DNA from 2 places in the Rhodococcus sp. P4_B6 genome. Region 1 is predicted to be linked to the other one. Evidence: riboswitches for the same ligand, from Rfam matches in the RefSeq annotation. Region 1 holds a riboswitch; the other holds the start of a gene.
What was found. A riboswitch is a leader RNA that binds a small molecule or an ion and turns the genes downstream of it on or off. The one in region 1 is predicted to bind thiamine pyrophosphate.
Positions count from the first base shown of each region.

Region 1 (10,745 bases):
GTCGTCGATTTTCCTGCACCGTTCGGGCCGAGGAAGCCGGTGACCATACCCGGCTTCACGTTGAACGTCAGGTTGTCCACCGCCTTCGTCGCACCGAAGGTCTTTGAAAGTCCCCTCACTTCAATCATGTGAGAAGAATGCCGGAACCTGCGGCCGGTGCGCATCGGCCGCAGGTCTACTCCCGACTCGTCCCCTGGTACCGGTCGGACCCCGAACCGGACCCCGACTCGACCCCGAGTTCTACGACGACGCCTGCGCCCAGAACCGCTTGGGGATGCGGCCCGCGTGCCGGGCCTCGTACCCCGCCACCACGGCCCCGCGCATCGCCGACGCCATGAGCGCCGGATCCTTCGCCCTGGTCACCGCCGTGGCCAGCAGGACGGCGTCGCAGCCGAGTTCCATCGCGAGGGTCGCGTCGCTGGCGGTCCCGATGCCGGCGTCGAGGATGACCGGTACCCCGGCACCCTCCACGATCATCTCGATGTTGTGCGGGTTCGCGATACCGAGCCCGGTGCCGATCGGCGAACCCAGCGGCATCACGGCCACGCAGCCGACGTCCTCGAGCCTGCGGGCCAGGACCGGGTCGTCGGTGGTGTACGGCAGGACGACGAATCCGTCGTCGACCAGTTGCTCGGCGGCGCTGACCAACTCGATGGCGTCGGGCATGAGGGTGCGTTCGTCGGCGATGACCTCGAGCTTCACCCAGTCGGTTTCGAGCGCCTCCCGGGCGAGTTGCGCCGTCAGCACCGCCTCGGCCGCACCGCGACACCCCGCGGTGTTGGGCAGCGGCGCGATGTCGAGCCGGCGCAGCAGGTCCAGCACCCCGGTGCCGCCGACGGCGTCGACGCGGCGCATCGCGACCGTGGTCAGCTCGGTGCCGGACGCGACGAGCGCCTCTTCGAGCACCGTCAGGTTGGCGGCGCCACCGGTGCCCATGATCAACCGTGAACCGAACGTGCGGCCCGCGATCGTGAGGCCCTTCTGCACGCCGGGCGTCGCGTCAGCCACCCTGCACCGCCGTGAGGATCTCGATCTCCCAGCCCCGGACCACGAGCTCGTCCCAACGGGCGCGGGGGAACACGGCGCCGTTCACGGCCACCGCGATTCCCTTGGTCGGCAGGTTCAGCACCTCCAGCAGCCCGGTGACGGTCAACGGTTCCGTGAACTCGTGATCCTCGCCGTTGACGCTGATGCCGATCGGCACCACTACTTGCTGCTCACTCATCTCTACCTCGCTACTTTCTCGAAACGTTCGGGGTCTGCGGCTTTCGCCTCGACCAGTGCCGAGCCCTCCAACAATGCCACCGTCGCGTCGGCGGTCACCGGAGTGAGCAGGATGCCGTTGCGGCCGTGTCCCGTCGCCACCACGACCCGATCGGACACCCGGCCGATCAGCGGCAGGTTGTCCGGGGTCATCGGACGCAGACCCGCCGAGGTCTCACGCAGTTCGTACTCGCCGATGGCGGGCATCAGCGCCTCCGCGTCCGCGATCAGGTCCCGCACACCGGCCACCGTGACCTGCGTGTCGTTGCCCGATTCGTACTGGGTGGCTCCGACGACGATGCCGTCGGCACGCGGCACCAGGTAGGCGGGTCTGCCGTGGACGCTGCCGCGGATGGTCCGGCCCGGCGCGGGGGTCACCCCGGGACGGGCCCGCAACCGCAGGATCTCGCCCTTCACCGGGCGCACCGGAAGTCCCGGCCACAGTGCCGGTGACGCGATGCCCGCGGTGACGACGATCTGGTCCGCGCCCAGCCCGTCCAGACTGCGCACGGCCTCACCGATCAGCTCCACCCCGGCGTCGACGGCACACCGTTGCAACGCCTGCAGGAGCAGCCTGTTGTCGACGGCCAGTTCGTCGACGGCCAAGAGCCCTAACCGGACTCCGCGACCCAGCATCGGCTCGAGGGCGCGGACCTCGGCGCGATTCAGGATCTGCAGATCCCGGCCCTGCGCCCCCACCCACTCGGCGATGGTCCGGAGGTCTTCGGCGTCGGCGCCGTCCAACGCGACGGTGAGCGAACCCTCCGACGTGAACAGGTCGACGCCGGCCCCGGCCTCCAGTTCCTTCCCGAACTCGGGCCACCGGTCGAGCGACGCGCTCCCCAGTTCGAGGACGCTCTCCTCACCGGGCCAGCCCTCGGACAGCGGGGCGAGCATGCCGCCCGCCACCCAGGACGCTCCCGAACCGATCGACGGGTCGTACAGCTTCACCGACCAGCCGTTGCGGGCTGCTCGCCACGCAATCGACAGGCCGATCACTCCGCCTCCGACGACGGATACCGATCTCGCCATTGAACTCCACCTCACTTCCTGCGCCGGCATGATCCGGGTCAGGTATGACGGTCGGGCTCGGCGTGAGCCCCTCTCAGCCCCACGTTCCCCGGGACTCCCGTGTTGCACTTTCACCGTAGAGGCTACCGTCATGCCGTGACCACCTCACATCACAGCAACCTCACGGACCGTCGGCGCCGCCTCGGAACAGCACGTTTGTACCTGTGCACCGATGCTCGGCGCGAGAAGGGCGACCTGGCGCAGTTCGCCGAGGCCGCGCTGTCCGGCGGCGTCGACATCATCCAGCTCCGCGACAAGGGCTCGGCCGGTGAGAAGAAGTTCGGCACGATGGACGCCAGGGACGAACTGGCGGCACTGTCGGTGCTCGCGGCCGCGGCCAGGCGGCACGGGGCGCTGCTCGCCGTCAACGACCGGGCCGACATGGCGCTGGCCGCAGGCGCCGACGTCCTGCACCTCGGCCAGGGCGATCTGCCCGTCCCCTACGCGCGGACCGTCGTGGGTTCGGATGTGCTGATCGGCCGGTCCACGCACAGCCGCGCCCAGGCCAGCCTCGCGGCGATCGAGGACGGCGTCGACTACTTCTGCACCGGACCGGTGTGGGCGACCCCCACCAAGCCCGGGCGGACCGCGTCGGGCATCGACCTGGTGCGCTCGACCGCCGACTCCGCGCCGAACCGCCCGTGGTTCGCGATCGGCGGCATCGACGAGTCCCGGGTTCCGGAGATCCTCGCCGCAGGCGCCGACCGGATCGTCGTCGTGCGGGCCATCACCGAGGCCCGCGACCCGCAGGCCGCCGCGCGCTCACTGTCCGCCCTGCTGCAGCAGAACGCGTAGTTACGCCTGCTGGAGCCAGTCTCGCACCGTGGCGGGCGGTAGGACCACGACCGTGGCGGGCAACTGTTCGATCAGCTCGGGGTCGGTGGTGACGACCGCGGTCACCGTCCCCAGCGTGGTGCCGTGACCTGCCGGTTCGGCGAGGCGACCGACCGTGTCCAGTGCCTCGAGCACCTCGACGCGCGGCAGCCACCCGTAGGTGCCGTCGGGCAGGTGCACGGTGCGGGGCAGTGCCTTCGACAGCTGCGCGAGCGCGCCGCTCTCACCCAGCACGTCGTACCGGTCGAGCAGCAGCCGCACCTCGGTGGTGCGCAGTTGCGGCCACCCCGCTTCGAACCCGGGGTGCAGTGGCAACCCGGCGACGTCGGTTTCCCGCACCCAGCGCAGTTCGGTGCTCTCACCGTTCGCGACGGTGGGCAGTGGACGCTCGGCGTCGGCGATCACCGTGGTGTAACTCCAGCCGCTCGCGGCCTTCATGGTGACGACCTCGGTGCGGACTCTGATGGCCGCACTCTCGATGCCGGCTTCCTCGTGCGCCTCGCGTACCGCGGCGTGGGTCGTGGTCTCGTGGCTGTCCCGGGCACCGCCCGGCAACGCCCACGTCCCGCCCTGGTGGCTCCAGGCCGCACGGTGCTGTAAGAGCACGGCCGGCGTCTCGTCCGGGAGCGGCGCACGCAGCAACAACCCGGCCGCACCGTGCTTGCCCCAATGACGACTGCCGTCCGGCCCGGTCGCCCAGCCGTCACCGTCACCACGCATCGACTACCCCTGTCCGACCTGATGGGTCTCCCTGCAGTTCCCTCACACTAACGGTTTCTGCCGGAAGTGCCCGATATCCCCAGTCACCGACTCCTGCTTATATGCTCCCCACAAGGTGCGGCCGTGACACGGGAGGGGTGCGACGTGGTTCTGCGTGAGGCGCCGTCGATCGAACCCCACGGCAGCCGCGCCCTGTCTGCCGCCGCGGACGACGACGTCGACCCCGCCGTCGCGCGTCGTAAGGAACTTCGGGCCTTCCTGGGGTCGACACCCGCCAAGCTCACCGCCCTCGGCGCGCTCCTGGTGCTGCTCACCCTGACCGCCGGATTCGTGGCCGCGTCGACCGTGAACGGCAGGGAGGCCACCCTCGACAGCGTCCTCGCCGAGACCGAACCGCTGTCGTTCTCGGCGCAGAACCTCTACAGCGCCCTGTCGGTGGCGGACGCCGCGGCCACCACCGCGTTCATCTCCGGCGGTCTCGAACCCCCCGAACTCCGGGACACGTACGCGCAGGCGCTCGGCACGGCCTCCGCCGACCTCGTGTACGCGTCCGGCGGGCTCGCCCCCAGCGACGTGGACAGCAGGCGCCTTCTCGCCTCCATCTCCACCGACCTCAGCGTCTACTCCGGTCTCGTCGAGACCGCGCGGGCCAACAACCGCACCGGTCACCCCGTGGGCGCGGCCTACCTCAGCGAGGCATCCACGCTGATGCAGACGAGCATGCTGCCGAAGGCCCAGGAGTTGCACGCCCGGCAGGAAACCGACGTCGCGGACATACAGCGGGACTACTCCCGTCCACCCTGGACGGCGCTGATCCTGGTCCTCGTCGCGCTCGTCGCGCTGCTCGTCGCGCAGGTCGTCCTCGCACGGCTGAGCAGGCGCACGTTCAATCTCGGGTTGATCCTGGCGTCGTCGTGCACCGCGATCCTCCTCGTGTGGATGCTGGTCGCCGGGTTGGTCTCCTCCCTCGACACCAAGCGGGCGCTGACCCAGGGCGCCCGACCGATGCACGAGTTGACCGCGGCGCGCATCCTGGCGCAGCAGGCGCGCACCGAGGAGACGCTCAAACTGGTCCGCCGGGACTCTAACGGCGACTACGACGCCGTCTTCGAGGACAAGTCCGGTCAGCTCGACACCCTGCTGTCGGGCTATCCGCACGACGGCGACCGCGCGGTCGGCCACGACGAGGTGGTGCGGGCCGAGGACGCCTGGAAAAGCTGGTCTTCGGCGCACGATCGCATGAACGAGATCCTCGCGAAGGGCGACTTCGTTTCGGCGGCAACGGTTGCCATCGGGCCGGGACCCTCGGATTCCGCGGCCCAGTTCACCGCCGTCGACGATGCGCTCACCGACGGGATCGGGACCGCCCGCGACCATCTGCGGTCGAACGTCGAGTCCGCGGCCCGGGTGCTGACCGCACTCGGTTCCGGCGCCCTCGTCCTCACGCTCGTCGCGTTCGCCGGAATTATCATCGGGTTGTGGCCTCGGTTGAGGGAATACCAGTGAGGCGGCACCGGATCGCGCTGGTGCTGCTGGCGGCCACGTTGCTGATCGGCGGGTGCGCCGAGGCCGCTCCGGAGCACGTCGGATCGCCGAACGTGTCCTACACCGAACCCCCGCTTCCCGCGGCCGCGGCACCGGCCCCCGAGACCAGCGCCGCCCCGCCTGCTCCCGAGAAGGACTGCGGCGACCCCACCGCGAGCCTGCGCCCGTTCCCCGACTCCGACACGCCGATGCCGACGGTCGACGCCATCCGCGCGCGGGGGCGTCTCGTCGTCGGCCTCGACACGGGCAGCAACCTGATGAGTTTCCGCGCTCCCGCGACCGGCGCCGTCGAGGGCTTCGACGTCGACGTCGCCCGGGAGATCTCGCGGGACCTGTTCGGCGACCCGGACCGGCTCGACTACCGCATTCTCACGTCGGCGAATCGTGAGAAGGCGCTGCAGGAGTCGATGGTCGACATCGTGGCGAAGACGATGACCATCACCTGCGACCGCAAGGAACGGGTGGCGTTCTCCTCCGAGTACTTCGAGGCGCAGCAGCGGGTTCTGGTCGTGAAGGGATCCCCGATCCGCAGCGCCGCCGACCTGGGCGGAAAGCGGGTCTGCGTCGTCCGCGGCACGACGTCGCTGACCCGGTTGCAGAAGGTCGCGCCGACCGCCGAGATCCTCACGGTCCCCATGTGGTCGGATTGCCTGGTGGTCCTGCAGCAGCGGCAGGTCGACGCGGTGAGCACCGACGACACGATCCTCGCCGGCCTGGCGTCCCAGGACCCGTACCTCGAGATCGTGGGGGACAGCATGGGCGCCGAACCGTACGGCATCGGCATCACCAAGGCGAACGAGGACCTCGTGCGGTTCGTCAACCGCACACTCGAACGGATCCGCAGCGACGGAACCTGGACCAGAATGTACGACCAGTGGCTGTCGGTGCTGGGCCCGTCCCCCGCCCCGCCGTCCGCCGTGTACCAGGACTGAGGGGACGCATGCCGCAACATTCGAAGAACCCCGAGTCCACCGACCCGGACCTCGCCACCCAGGCCGCGGTCCGGGAACCCGAGGACGAGGCCACGCAGGCAGCAGTTCGGGAAGAGCTGGACGAGGCCACGCAAGCAGCAGTTCGGGAAGAACTGGACGAGGGGCCGGCCACCCAGGCGGCGCCGACGTCCCGGCCGTCGGGTGCGTCCGGCACCGGTCGCTCGACGCGGTCACCGCGCACCCGGTCCGGGCAGCGCCTGCGTCTCGGCGGCGGACTCGTCGAGGTGCCCGTCGTCAAGACACTCGACCCGGCGTCGGCGGTGATGACCGACCCGAAGGTCCCCGAGGGCAAGCGCTTCTGCTGGAAGTGCAACAAGCCGGTCGGCCGCAGCGGCCCCACGTCCGAGGCCTCCGAGTTCGGTCTGTGCCCCTCGTGCGGAGCGACTTTCGACTTCCGGCCGCTCCTCGATCCGAACGAACTGATCGGCGGCCAGTACGAGGTGCAGGGCTGCATCGCGCACGGCGGCCTCGGCTGGATCTACCTGGCCATCGACCGCAACGTCAGCGACAGGTGGGTGGTTCTCAAGGGGCTGTTGCACTTCGGCGACGCCGAGGCGCAGGCGGTGGCGGTGGCCGAACGCCAGTTCCTCGCCGAGGTGGCGCACCCGAGCATCGTGAAGATCTTCAACTTCGTGGAGCATCCCCGGTCGGACGGAACCCCGATGGGCTACATCGTCATGGAGTACGTGGGCGGTCATTCGCTGCGCGACGTCCTGTCGACGCACATCAGGCCCGAGCGCATGCCGGTCGAGCAGGCCATCGCGTACGTGCTCGAAATCCTTCCCGCACTGACATATCTACACTCCACCGGTCTGGTGTACAACGACCTCAAACCCGACAACGTGATGGTCACCGAGGACGCCCTGAAGCTGATCGACCTCGGCGCCGTCGCCGGCATCGAGGACTACGGGTACCTGTACGGCACGCCCGGGTATCAGGCGCCGGAGATCGTCAAGACCGGCCCGACCGTGGCCTCCGACATCTACACGGTGGGGCGCACACTCGCAGTGCTGACGCTCGACATGCCGTCCGACAAGGGCCGGTACCTCGACGGGATCCCCTCCCCCGAGCAGGCGCCGCTCCTGACAGAATACGAGTTCTTCCACCGACTCCTGTTGCGCGCCACCGACCCCGATCCGAGCAGGCGGTTCGCGTCCGCCGAGGAGATGGCCGGTCAGCTCACCGCCGTACTCCGCGAGGTGCTCGCGCAGCAGACCGGCGAGGAGCATCCCGGACTGTCGACCGTGTTCAGCAAGCAACGAACGACTTTCGGCACGAACGAGGCCGTCGAGCAGACGGACGTGTACGTCGACGGCGTCGAACGGGACAGGAATCTCGACCCGCTGTCGGTGGCGCAGGCCCTGGCGGTGCCGCTGATCGACCCGGCCGACCCCAACGCCCAGCTCCTGGCCGCCGCGGTGCACAGCGAACCGCAGCAGACCCTCGATTCCATTCGGCACGCCCGCGAGAGCGGTATCGAGCGGGTCGTCGGCGACCTGGACGTGTCGTTCTCCCGGGAACTGACCCTCGCCGAGATCAAGGCGCACCTCGACCTCGGGGACGCCGCCACCGCGACCACACTCCTCCGCGACCTGGAGGCGGAGATGGGCGGGAACTGGCGCGTCGACTGGTACGCCGGACTCGCGACGCTGATCGACGGCGAGTACGAGACGGCATTCCCCCGGTTCGAGTCCGTGCTGCAGGCGATGCCCGGTGAAACGGCTCCCAAACTTGCCCTCGCGGCCACCGCCGAACTGATTCTGCAGCACTGCGAAAGCTCCGATTCCCACCGGTGGCGGACCTTCGCCGAGAAGTACTACCGGACGGTGTGGCGCACCGATCACAGCCTGGTGAGCGCAGCATTCGGGCTGGCCCGCCAACTCACCGAACGCGGAGATCTGCCCGGCGCCATCGCCGCGCTCGATCAGGTTCCCGCGACGTCCCGGCACTTCACCATGGCCCAGATGACGAGTGTGCTGATGCTGCTGTCCGGCAGGCCGATCGAGGAGATCGACGAGGCGGCGCTGCGGGAGGCGGCGCTCCGCGTCACCGCGCTCGCACCCGAGGAGAGCCGGGCGCTGCAGATGCGCACACTCGTGCTGGGCACGGCGCTGGACTGGATGCGTGCCGGTCACACGTCGGCAACGGAACTCGAGCAGATCCTGGGGGTGCCGTTCACCGAACGGGGACTACGCAAGGGCGCCGAGGCCGGTCTGCGGGCGCTGGCCCGCAACGCCCCCGAGCGCACCCACCGGTACACGCTGGTGGACCTCGCCAACGCCATCAGGCCCAGGAGCCTGCTGTAACACTCAGACCCCGACCAGCTCCACCGCGGCGCGGGCAATCGCGAACTCCTCGTTGGTCGGCACGACCAGCACCTGGACGTCGGACTCGTCCGCCGAGATGCGGCGGGCGTCCCGGGAATCCGCGCGGTTGCGGTCGTCGTCGACGACGATGCCGAGGCGGCCCAGCCCCGCCAGGCTGTCGCGGCGGACGTCGACGTTGTTCTCGCCGACTCCCCCGGTGAACGTGATGACGTCCACGCCGCCCAGTTCCACCAGGTAGGCGCCGATGTACTTGCGGAGCCGGTGCACGTACACGTCGTAGGCCAGCGCCGCGTCCTCGTCGCCCTCGCCGACGAGTGCCAGCAGCGCCCGGAAGTCGTTGACCCCGGACAGGCCCTTGAGTCCGGAGTGCCGGTTCAGCAGGTCGTCGATCTGATCGACACCCATGCCGCTGCGGTGCAGGTGCAGGATCACCCCGGGGTCGACGTCGCCGGACCGCGTGCCCATGACGAGACCCTCGAGCGGAGTCAGGCCCATGGACGTGTCGACGGCCAGTCCCCCGCGGATCGCGGACGCCGACGCGCCGTTCCCGAGGTGCAGCACTATCTGATTCAGCTCCGACAGGCCCCGGCCGAGGAACTCGGCCGCCCGCCCCGACACGTACTGATGCGAGGTGCCGTGGAAGCCGTACCGCCGGATGGCGTGCTCCTGCGCGACCGTCCGGTCGATCGCATACGTCGACGCCTCCGCAGGCAGCGTGTGGAAGAACGCGGTGTCGAACACGGCGACGTGCGGGATGTCCGGCAACTCCTCGCGCGCCACCTCGATCCCGATCACGTTCGCCGGATTGTGCAGCGGCGCAAGCGCCGACAGGTCCGAGATGGACTGCACCACCGCGTCGTCGATGATCGTCGGCTCGTAGAACACGTCGCCGCCGTGGACGATGCGGTGCCCGACCGCGACGATCCCCGCCTCCCGCAGCGGACGCCCCACCTCGGCGACGATGTCCGACACCATCTTCAGCCCCGCCCGGTGGTCGGCGATGTGGACGTGGCGCTCCGCCAACCCGGTGCGGTGGTGATAGACGATGCGCCCCTCGGGTTCCCCGATCCTCTCGATGAGACCGGACGCCGAGGACTTCCCGGTGTCCGGGTGGACCAGCTGGAACTTGATCGACGACGAACCGGAATTGACCACCAGGACGGAACCTTCGCTGCCTTCGCTCACTGCTCTGCTCCCTGCGCCTGGATCGCCGTGATCGCCACGGTGTTCACGATGTCCTCGACCAACGCCCCTCGCGACAGGTCGTTGACGGGTTTGTTGAGACCCTGCAGCACCGGCCCGACCGCGATCGCTCCGGCACTGCGCTGCACCGCCTTGTACGTGTTGTTGCCGGTGTTGAGGTCGGGGAAGATGAAGACCGTCGCCTTGCCCGCCACCTCCGAACCGGGCATCTTCTTGTCGGCCACGCTCTGCTCGATGGCGGCATCGTACTGAATGGGGCCTTCCACCAACAGGTCCGGCCTACGCTCCCGCACCAGTTTGGTCGCGGAGCGCACCTTGTCGACATCCGCGCCGCTGCCCGAGTCGCCCGTCGAATACGACAGCATCGCGATGCGCGGATCGATGCCGAACTGGGACGACGTCTGCGCCGACGAGATCGCGATGTCGGCCAGCTGCTCGGCCGTGGGGTCGGGCACCACCGCGCAGTCACCGTACGCGAGCACCCGGTCGGACAGGCACATCAGGAACACGCTCGACACGGTGGACACACCCGGTTGCGTCTTGATGATCTCGAACGACGGCCGGATGGTGTGCGCCGTGGTGTGCGCGGCACCGGAGACCATGCCGTCCGCGATTCCCAAGTGCACCATCATGGTTCCGAAATACGAGATGTCGGTCATCACCTCGCGGGCGCGGTCCACACTCATGCCCTTGTGGGCGCGGAGCCGCGCGTACTCCTCCGCGAACGGACCGGCATGTTCGGACGTCCGCGGGTCGAGGACCTGCGCTTCCGCGAGGTCGACACCGAGTT
Region 1 is NZ_JBFUHV010000021.1:52,926-63,670, reverse strand. Features, by position in the region: gene AC1DWT_RS13365 (ABC transporter ATP-binding protein) at 1-128, opposite strand, end outside; gene thiG (thiazole synthase) at 241-1,008, opposite strand; gene thiS (sulfur carrier protein ThiS) at 1,001-1,225, opposite strand; gene thiO (glycine oxidase ThiO) at 1,228-2,295, opposite strand; TPP riboswitch at 2,294-2,406, opposite strand; gene thiE (thiamine phosphate synthase) at 2,431-3,129, shown strand; gene AC1DWT_RS13340 (NUDIX hydrolase) at 3,130-3,888, opposite strand; gene AC1DWT_RS13335 (hypothetical protein) at 4,012-5,394, shown strand; gene AC1DWT_RS13330 (glutamate ABC transporter substrate-binding protein) at 5,391-6,365, shown strand; gene AC1DWT_RS13325 (serine/threonine-protein kinase) at 6,374-8,731, shown strand; gene AC1DWT_RS13320 (acetate kinase) at 8,735-9,937, opposite strand; gene pta (phosphate acetyltransferase) at 9,934-10,745, opposite strand, start outside.

Region 2 (6,980 bases), on a different contig from region 1:
GGACGTGCGCGACGCGCCGCCGCCGTGGAACCTGCCGCGCTCGGGGTCGGCGAACGGAGCCGCCGCCCCCGACCTCTGGTCGGTGGTGAACGGGGTCCGCCGCACGGTCGGCGACGTCGCCGGTCTCGCGCCGGCGTCGCTGCGGATCGCCCGCACCGCGATGGGTCAGCACGACATGAGGTTTCCGTACGAGGCGCCCCGCACCATGCTCAACGTCCCGATCGGTGGCGCGCGCCGGTTCGCCGCGCAGTCCTGGCCGCTCGACCGGATCCATGCCGTGCGGAAAGCGGCAGGCGTCAGTGTCAACGACGTCGTGATGGCCATGTGCGCCGGGGGGCTGCGGGGCTACCTCGAGGAACAGAACGCGCTGCCGGACGAACCGCTGATCGCGATGGTTCCGGTGTCGCTGCGCGACGAGCAGAAGGCCGACTCCGGCGGCAACGCGGTGGGGGTGACGTTGTGCAACCTGGCGACGGACGTCGACGACCCGGCGGAGCGTCTGACGGCGATCTCCGCGTCCATGTCGCAGGGAAAGGAATTGTTCGGCAGCCTCACCTCGTTGCAGGCGCTGGCGTGGTCCGCGGTCAACATGTCACCGATCGCCCTGACGCCGGTGCCGGGGTTCGTCCGCTTCACGCCGCCGCCGTTCAACGTGATCATCTCCAACGTCCCGGGACCGCGGAAGACCATGTACTGGAACGGGTCCCGGCTGGACGGCATCTACCCGACGTCGGTGGTGCTGGACGGGCAGGCGCTGAACATCACGCTCACCACCAACGGCGGCAACCTCGATTTCGGTGTCATCGGGTGCCGCCGCTCGGTGCCGAGCCTGCAACGCATCCTCCACTACCTGGAGGCTGCCCTCGGCGAACTGGAGGCGGCACTACTCTGAGACGCTACTGCTTGGAGGCGCCGCGGGTTTCAGCGTCTGCCCGACTCCTGCTCGACGAGGGCCCGCCGCGATTCCTCGTGCAGCACGCCGAGCAGTTCGTGTTCGACGTCCGCGAATTCGGGTGACGTCATCATCGACAGTTCGCGGGGGCGGGGCAGGCCCACCGTCACCTCGCGCCGCACGGTGGCGGGCCGGGCGGACAGCACGACCACCCGGTCCGACAGGTAGACGGCCTCCCGGATGTCGTGGGTGATCATCAGGACGGTCCACCGGTAGCGCTGCCACACGTCCTGCAACCAGGTCTGCATCTCGGTGCGGGTCAACGAATCCAGGGCGCCGAACGGCTCGTCGAGCAGCAGCACGGGCCGGTCCTGGACGACGGTCCGCAGCATCGCGGCGCGCTGTCGCATGCCGCCGGACAGCTGGCTGGGGCGGGCGTCCTCGAACCCGCCGAGACCGAAGACGGAAAACAGTTCCCGGGCTTTGTCCCGCGCCTGTTTCCGGGGCACGCCCTGCACCTCGAGTCCGAGGGTGGTGTTGTCGAGGACGCTGCGCCACGGGAACAGCAGGTCCTTCTGCGGCATGTACGCGCAGTTCGACGGGCCACTGCCCGCGGGACGCACGGGCTCGCCGCCGATCGTGACGGTGCCGGCGTCCGGTTGGTCGAGTCCGGCGAGCATGGCGAACGCGGTGCTCTTCCCGCACCCGCTGGGGCCGATCACCGACACGAACTCGCCCGGTTCGACGGTGAACGAGACGTTGTCGAGGACGGGACGGATGCCGCCGCGGACGGGGAATCCCTTGCTCAGTCCGGACAGTGCGACGCGCGCGGTCTCACTCATGCCGGGCTCTCTCGTTCTTGATCCAGGGGGCGACGACGCGCTCCACCGCGAACGTGAGCAGGTAGAGGCTGACGCTGATCACGGCGGTGACGAGCACCGCCGCCAGCACGAGGTCGGTGCGGAAGGAGTTCTTCTGCGTGGCCATGTAGATGCCGAGACCGGACGTGGCCCCGACGTATTCGGCGAACACGGCACCCACGACGGCGTACGTGATGCCGATGCGCAGGGCGGTGAAGAACCGGGGGATGGCCGAGGGCAGCCGCACGTAGCGGAATTCCTGCCACCGGGAGGCGCCCATGCTGCGCAACAGCGCACCCGCCTCCCGGTCGGCGGCGGCGAAACCCTCGATCAGGCCGATCGTCATGGGGAAGAACGTGGCGAGGGCGATCACGAGGACCTTCGGCAGCAGACCGAATCCGAACCAGATGATCATCAGCGGCGCGATCGCGATGATCGGCAGCGTCTGCGACACGACGAACAGCGGAACGAATGCGCGTCGCAGCCACGGCGAGAAGTCCACGAGCACGGCGAGAGCCCACGCGCAGAGCAGGGACACGGCGAACCCGATCAGCGTCACCTGCAGTGTCGCGGAGGCGTGACCGGAGATGGCGTCCCGCGCCCGCCAACCCTGCTGGACGACCCGCAGCGGCGACGGCAGCACCTGCGGCCGGATACCGCTGACCGTCACGTACACCTGCCACGCGACGACCAGCAGCGCCACGACCACGACCGCGGGCAGTACCCGCCGCAGCAGCGGGGACGTGCCCGGGGCCGGGGTCCGGAGGGTCGGGTCAGGGCTGAGCGAGGTACTCATTGGTGAAATACGTCGACCAGTCGGGTTCCGTGGTCAGCGGTGCCCCGTCGGGGCCAGTGAGCAGGCCGTGCTGGAACAGGAAACCGGAGTACCCCGCCCACTGCTCGGCCGTCTGTGTCCCGACCTTTCCGGAAGCGTCCTTCATGTACTCGGAGGACAGCATCTGCTGGCTCTCCCGCACGAGGGACTCGTCCGTGAAGGCGCCGGGGTTGGCGTCGATCAACATCTGCGCGGCCTCGTCCGGCCGGTCGGCGGCGAACTGGTAGCCGCGCTGCAGGGCCTGGACGAACTTGCGGGCCTGCTCGGGATGCTCGTCCATCCACTGCTCGTTGCCCTCGATGACGAGTGCGTACGCGTCCGGGAAGCCGTAGTCGGTGTAGTGGAAGTAGCGCATCGGGGTGCCCCGGTGCTCGGCCTCGATGCCCTCCCAGCCGAAGAACGACACGGTGAAGTCGGCGGTGCCGGAGTACACGGCCTCGTAGGCCGACGTGCCGAGCGTGACGGTGGTGAATTCGCCCTTGCCGCCGTCGTTCCGGATGATCTGCTTCAGCGTCTCCTCGCCGTCGGGGTCCGCGAAACCGGCGTAGATCTTGCCGTCGAGATCCCGGGGGCGGGTGATGTCGGCGCGATCCGCCTTCACCGCGATGCCCGTCGCCCAGTGCTGCAGCGGGGCCATGACCGACGTGGTCTGGGCGCCCGCGGCCTTCGAGAACGTCGCGGAACTCTGGAAGCTCACGCCGAACTCCGCGTTGCCGGCGTCGACGAGGGTGTCGGGTGAGGTGTCGTTGTACGGCAGAACCTGCACGTCGAGTCCGGCGTCCGCGAACCAGCCCTCCTGCTGGGCGACGAACAGTCCGGTGTGGTTGGTGTTCGGCGTCCAGTCGAGTGCGAACCGGATGGTGTCGTCGGACTGTGAGTCGCCGGCGCAGCCGGTGAGCATCGACAGGGCCGAGACGAGGATGACGGCTGCGGTGGCAGCGCGCTTGGTACGGGAGAAAAGTGTCACGACGCCGGCCATTCCTGCTTGTTGAGTGCGGTGTCCCAGAACATGAGTTCGTAGCGGCTGGCGATCGTGAACGCCTCCACCATCGCCTCGCGCTGGGCGTCGGTCGCGGCCTCCGCGGCGGCGTCCACGAGTTCGCGGGCCTTCGCGACGGCGGCGTGGAACTCCTCCGCGTCGTACGTGGTCACCCACTGTGCGTACGGGTGCGTCGGGTCGGCGGCCAGCACGTCCCGGGCGCTCGCCGCCAGCCGGCGTCCCACGTCGGCGTAGATCCAGAAGCACGGCAGCACCGCGGCGGCGGACACCGCGTACGGCTCGGTGGCGGCGACCGCCGTCAGGTAGGAGATGTACCCGAGGCAGGCCTGCGAATGCTGCGGTTCGGCGTCCGACGCGGGGAGCCGTCCGCTGGTCAGCAGATTCTGGTGCAATGTCGCCTCGACCGTGGCGGCCTCGGCTGCCGAGCCGGCCCAGAAGCCGGCCTCGACGGGGCCCGGCGCATGCGCGGCGACCAGGGACAGGGCCTTCGCGTATCCGGTCAGGTACAGGAAATCCTGCTCGATGTACGTGCGGAACACGTCCAGCGGCAGTGTTCCGTCGCCGAGGCGGCGGAGGAACTCGAGTTCGTCGATCGCTTCGCGCAGCACCTTGGTCCGGTCCCACAAGTGGTCCGTGAATCGGGCGTGCTGGCCTGCGCCCGCAGCACCTTGGACAGAGCTATTCACAACGTTGACATCCCTTCGTCAGCATTACCTGAGCAGGTTCCCGGGTGTGTTCTCAGCCCCGCCCGTGCGGAGCACCCCGTGTCAGAACAAGCCGACCCTAGCACCGGCCGTGCCGCGAACGGAAAGGCCCCGGGTGGGTGGACGGGCTCAGCCTGCGAGGAACGCGGCCGCTCCCGGCGGGAGGGGCGCGGGGCCGCGCGTGTAGATCTCGGCGGGCCTGCCGGTCCCGACGACGGCCATGTCGCCGGTGTGCTCGAGGGCGGGCATCATGTGCCGGCGGAACGAGTCCTTCGGGAGGGGACGGCCGAACACCACCTCGTAGACCCGGCGGAGTTCGAGCACCGTGAACGTGTCGCCGGCCAGCCCCGACGGGTCGACGGACCGCGCGTACCGCTCGCGCAGGTCGGCGACGGCGAGGGTGACGACGTCCGCGTGGTCGAACGCGAGGTCCTGCGTCACCCGGTCGCCGTCGACGGGGATCAGCAGGGCGTCGCGGGGGAGTGCCGTGCGCGGCAGCGCCGCACCGTGCGTCATCGACAGCACCCACCCGCGGTCGTCGCGGGCGGGGTCGTCGAACATCGCCAACTGGTGGAACTCGGCACCCGCCAGTCCGGCCTTGATCCGCAGGCACCGCTCGGCGGCGTCCCGCAGCCGCTCGCCCTTGTGGAGGAAGGTGCCCGGAAGCGCGAGCCGGCCCGAACGGTGCGGAACCACAAGCACTTTCAGCTCGGCGCCGTCGACGGTGAGGACGGCGACGTCGACCGCCACGGACGGCCGCGGGTAGTCGAGGAGACTCTTGCCCTCGGGATCGGTCGATGCGGCCACGGAGCACATGTTAGCGCGCGGTTGATCTATATCGCGTTCGAACGGTCCTGCCTGCGCATCGTTGGTAGTTTGGCGAGAGATTCCCGTACGCGCTGCGTGAGGAGATTCGGCCGTGGATGTCGAGAAGTCAGGCGACACACTCGTCGTCCGCGCCCGGGACGGCGACGTGCGCGGCTATCCCGAAGGCGACGTCTACGCGTGGAAGGGCATCCCGTTCGCCGCCGCCACCGTCGGCGATCTGCGGTTCCGGGCGCCGGCCCCGCCCGCACCGTGGGACGGCGTGCGCGACTGCGTCGACTTCGGCCCGATGGCCCCGCAGGGCCACGGCACCGCCGTCCCGATCGACGCCGGACTCGAGATGGACGAGGACTGCCTGTCGGTCAACGTGTGGGCACCCAGGCCCGACGGCATCCCGCGGCCGGTGATGGTGTGGATCCACGGCGGCGCCTACTGCCTGGGAACCGCGGCCCAGGGCATCTACAACGGGCGGATCCTGTCCACTCTCGGCGACGTCGTGCTGGTCTCGTTCAACTACCGGGTCGGGGCGCTCGGCTTCCTCGACCTGTCGTCGTTCTCGACGGCGGAGCGGGTGTTCGAGACCAACTGCGGGCTGCGCGACCAGGTCGCCGCCCTCGAATGGGTGCGCGAGAACATCGCGTCGTTCGGCGGTGACCCGGACGAGGTGACGGTGTTCGGGGAGTCGTCGGGAGCCGGGTCGATCACCACCCTGATGACGTGCCCGAGTGCGGACGGGTTGTTCCACCGCGCGATCGCCCAGAGCCCACCCGCCACGTCGGTGTACGGCAGCGAGCGGGCGGCCACGGTCGCGAAGCAGTTCCTCGACATCCTCGACGTGGAACCCGCCCGGATCGACACGTTGCTGCGCCTCCCGTACCGCACGGTCATCGAGGCCAGCGACACCCTCGTCAACGAGGTGCCGACGAAGATCCCGGGCACACTCGCCATGGCGCCCGTGGTGGACCGCGACTTCCTGCCCCGCTACCCGGTGGCCGCGTTCCAGAAGGGCTACTCCCACCGGATCCCCCTCATCATCGGTTCCAACAAGGACGAGTCGTCGATCTTCAAGTTCATGAAATCGCCTCTGCTGCCGGTCACTTCGGATTCGGTGCAGGAGATGCTGCGGGCGATCGCGACCGATCACCCGGAACTGCCCGCGGCCCGCCTCGCCGACATCCTGTCTGTGTACCCGGACCGCGGCAAACCGAAGGGCGCACTCGCGATGTCCCGCGACGCCGCGTTCCGGATGCCCGCCCTGTGGGTGGCCGACGCCCACAGCAGGCACTCGCCGACGTGGATGTACCGGTTCGACCAGGCCACCCCGATGCTCAAGGCCGCGCGCATCGGAGCCGGGCACGCCACCGAACTCCCGTACGTCTTCGGCAATTTCGACACCCTCAACATCGACCCGACGTTCTGGCTCGGCGGCCGGAAGACGGCACTCGAGGTGTCGGGCCGCATCCAGCGCCGGTGGCTCGCGTTCGCGCGGCACGGTGTCCCCGCCGCCCTGGACGCGTCCAAGCACTGGGCCCCCTACGACGAGGAGGACCGCGCCACGTTGCTGATCGACGGCGCGGACACGCTGGTGAAGGACCCGGACCACGAGATGCGGGTCGCCTGGGGCAACGACGTCATGGGGTTCAACTGACCGGCACCTTATCGTCCAGTTCCTTCAGCACGGGCAGCGCGAAGCACGCCAGCCCGATGATCAGGACCGGGATCGCGAGCACGAAGAACGTCGGCTGGATACCCCACTTGTCGAGGATCGGACCGGCCAGCAGGTAGCCCAGCGGACCCGCCGCATACGCCGTGGACGTCATGACCCCGGTGACCCGGCCGCGCATGTGCTCCGGACTGCGAGTCT
Region 2 is NZ_JBFUHV010000051.1:10,791-17,770, reverse strand. Features, by position in the region: gene AC1DWT_RS23520 (WS/DGAT/MGAT family O-acyltransferase) at 1-892, shown strand, start outside; gene AC1DWT_RS23515 (ABC transporter ATP-binding protein) at 922-1,734, opposite strand; gene AC1DWT_RS23510 (ABC transporter permease) at 1,727-2,548, opposite strand; gene AC1DWT_RS23505 (ABC transporter substrate-binding protein) at 2,526-3,566, opposite strand; gene AC1DWT_RS23500 (TenA family protein) at 3,551-4,273, opposite strand; TPP riboswitch at 4,267-4,362, opposite strand; gene AC1DWT_RS23495 (NUDIX hydrolase) at 4,421-5,098, opposite strand; gene AC1DWT_RS23490 (carboxylesterase/lipase family protein) at 5,211-6,764, shown strand; gene AC1DWT_RS23485 (MFS transporter) at 6,757-6,980, opposite strand, start outside.
Region 2: it holds a riboswitch for thiamine pyrophosphate, as region 1 does, so the genes downstream of both, AC1DWT_RS23500 (TenA family protein) here and thiO (glycine oxidase ThiO) in region 1, are expected to answer to the same signal.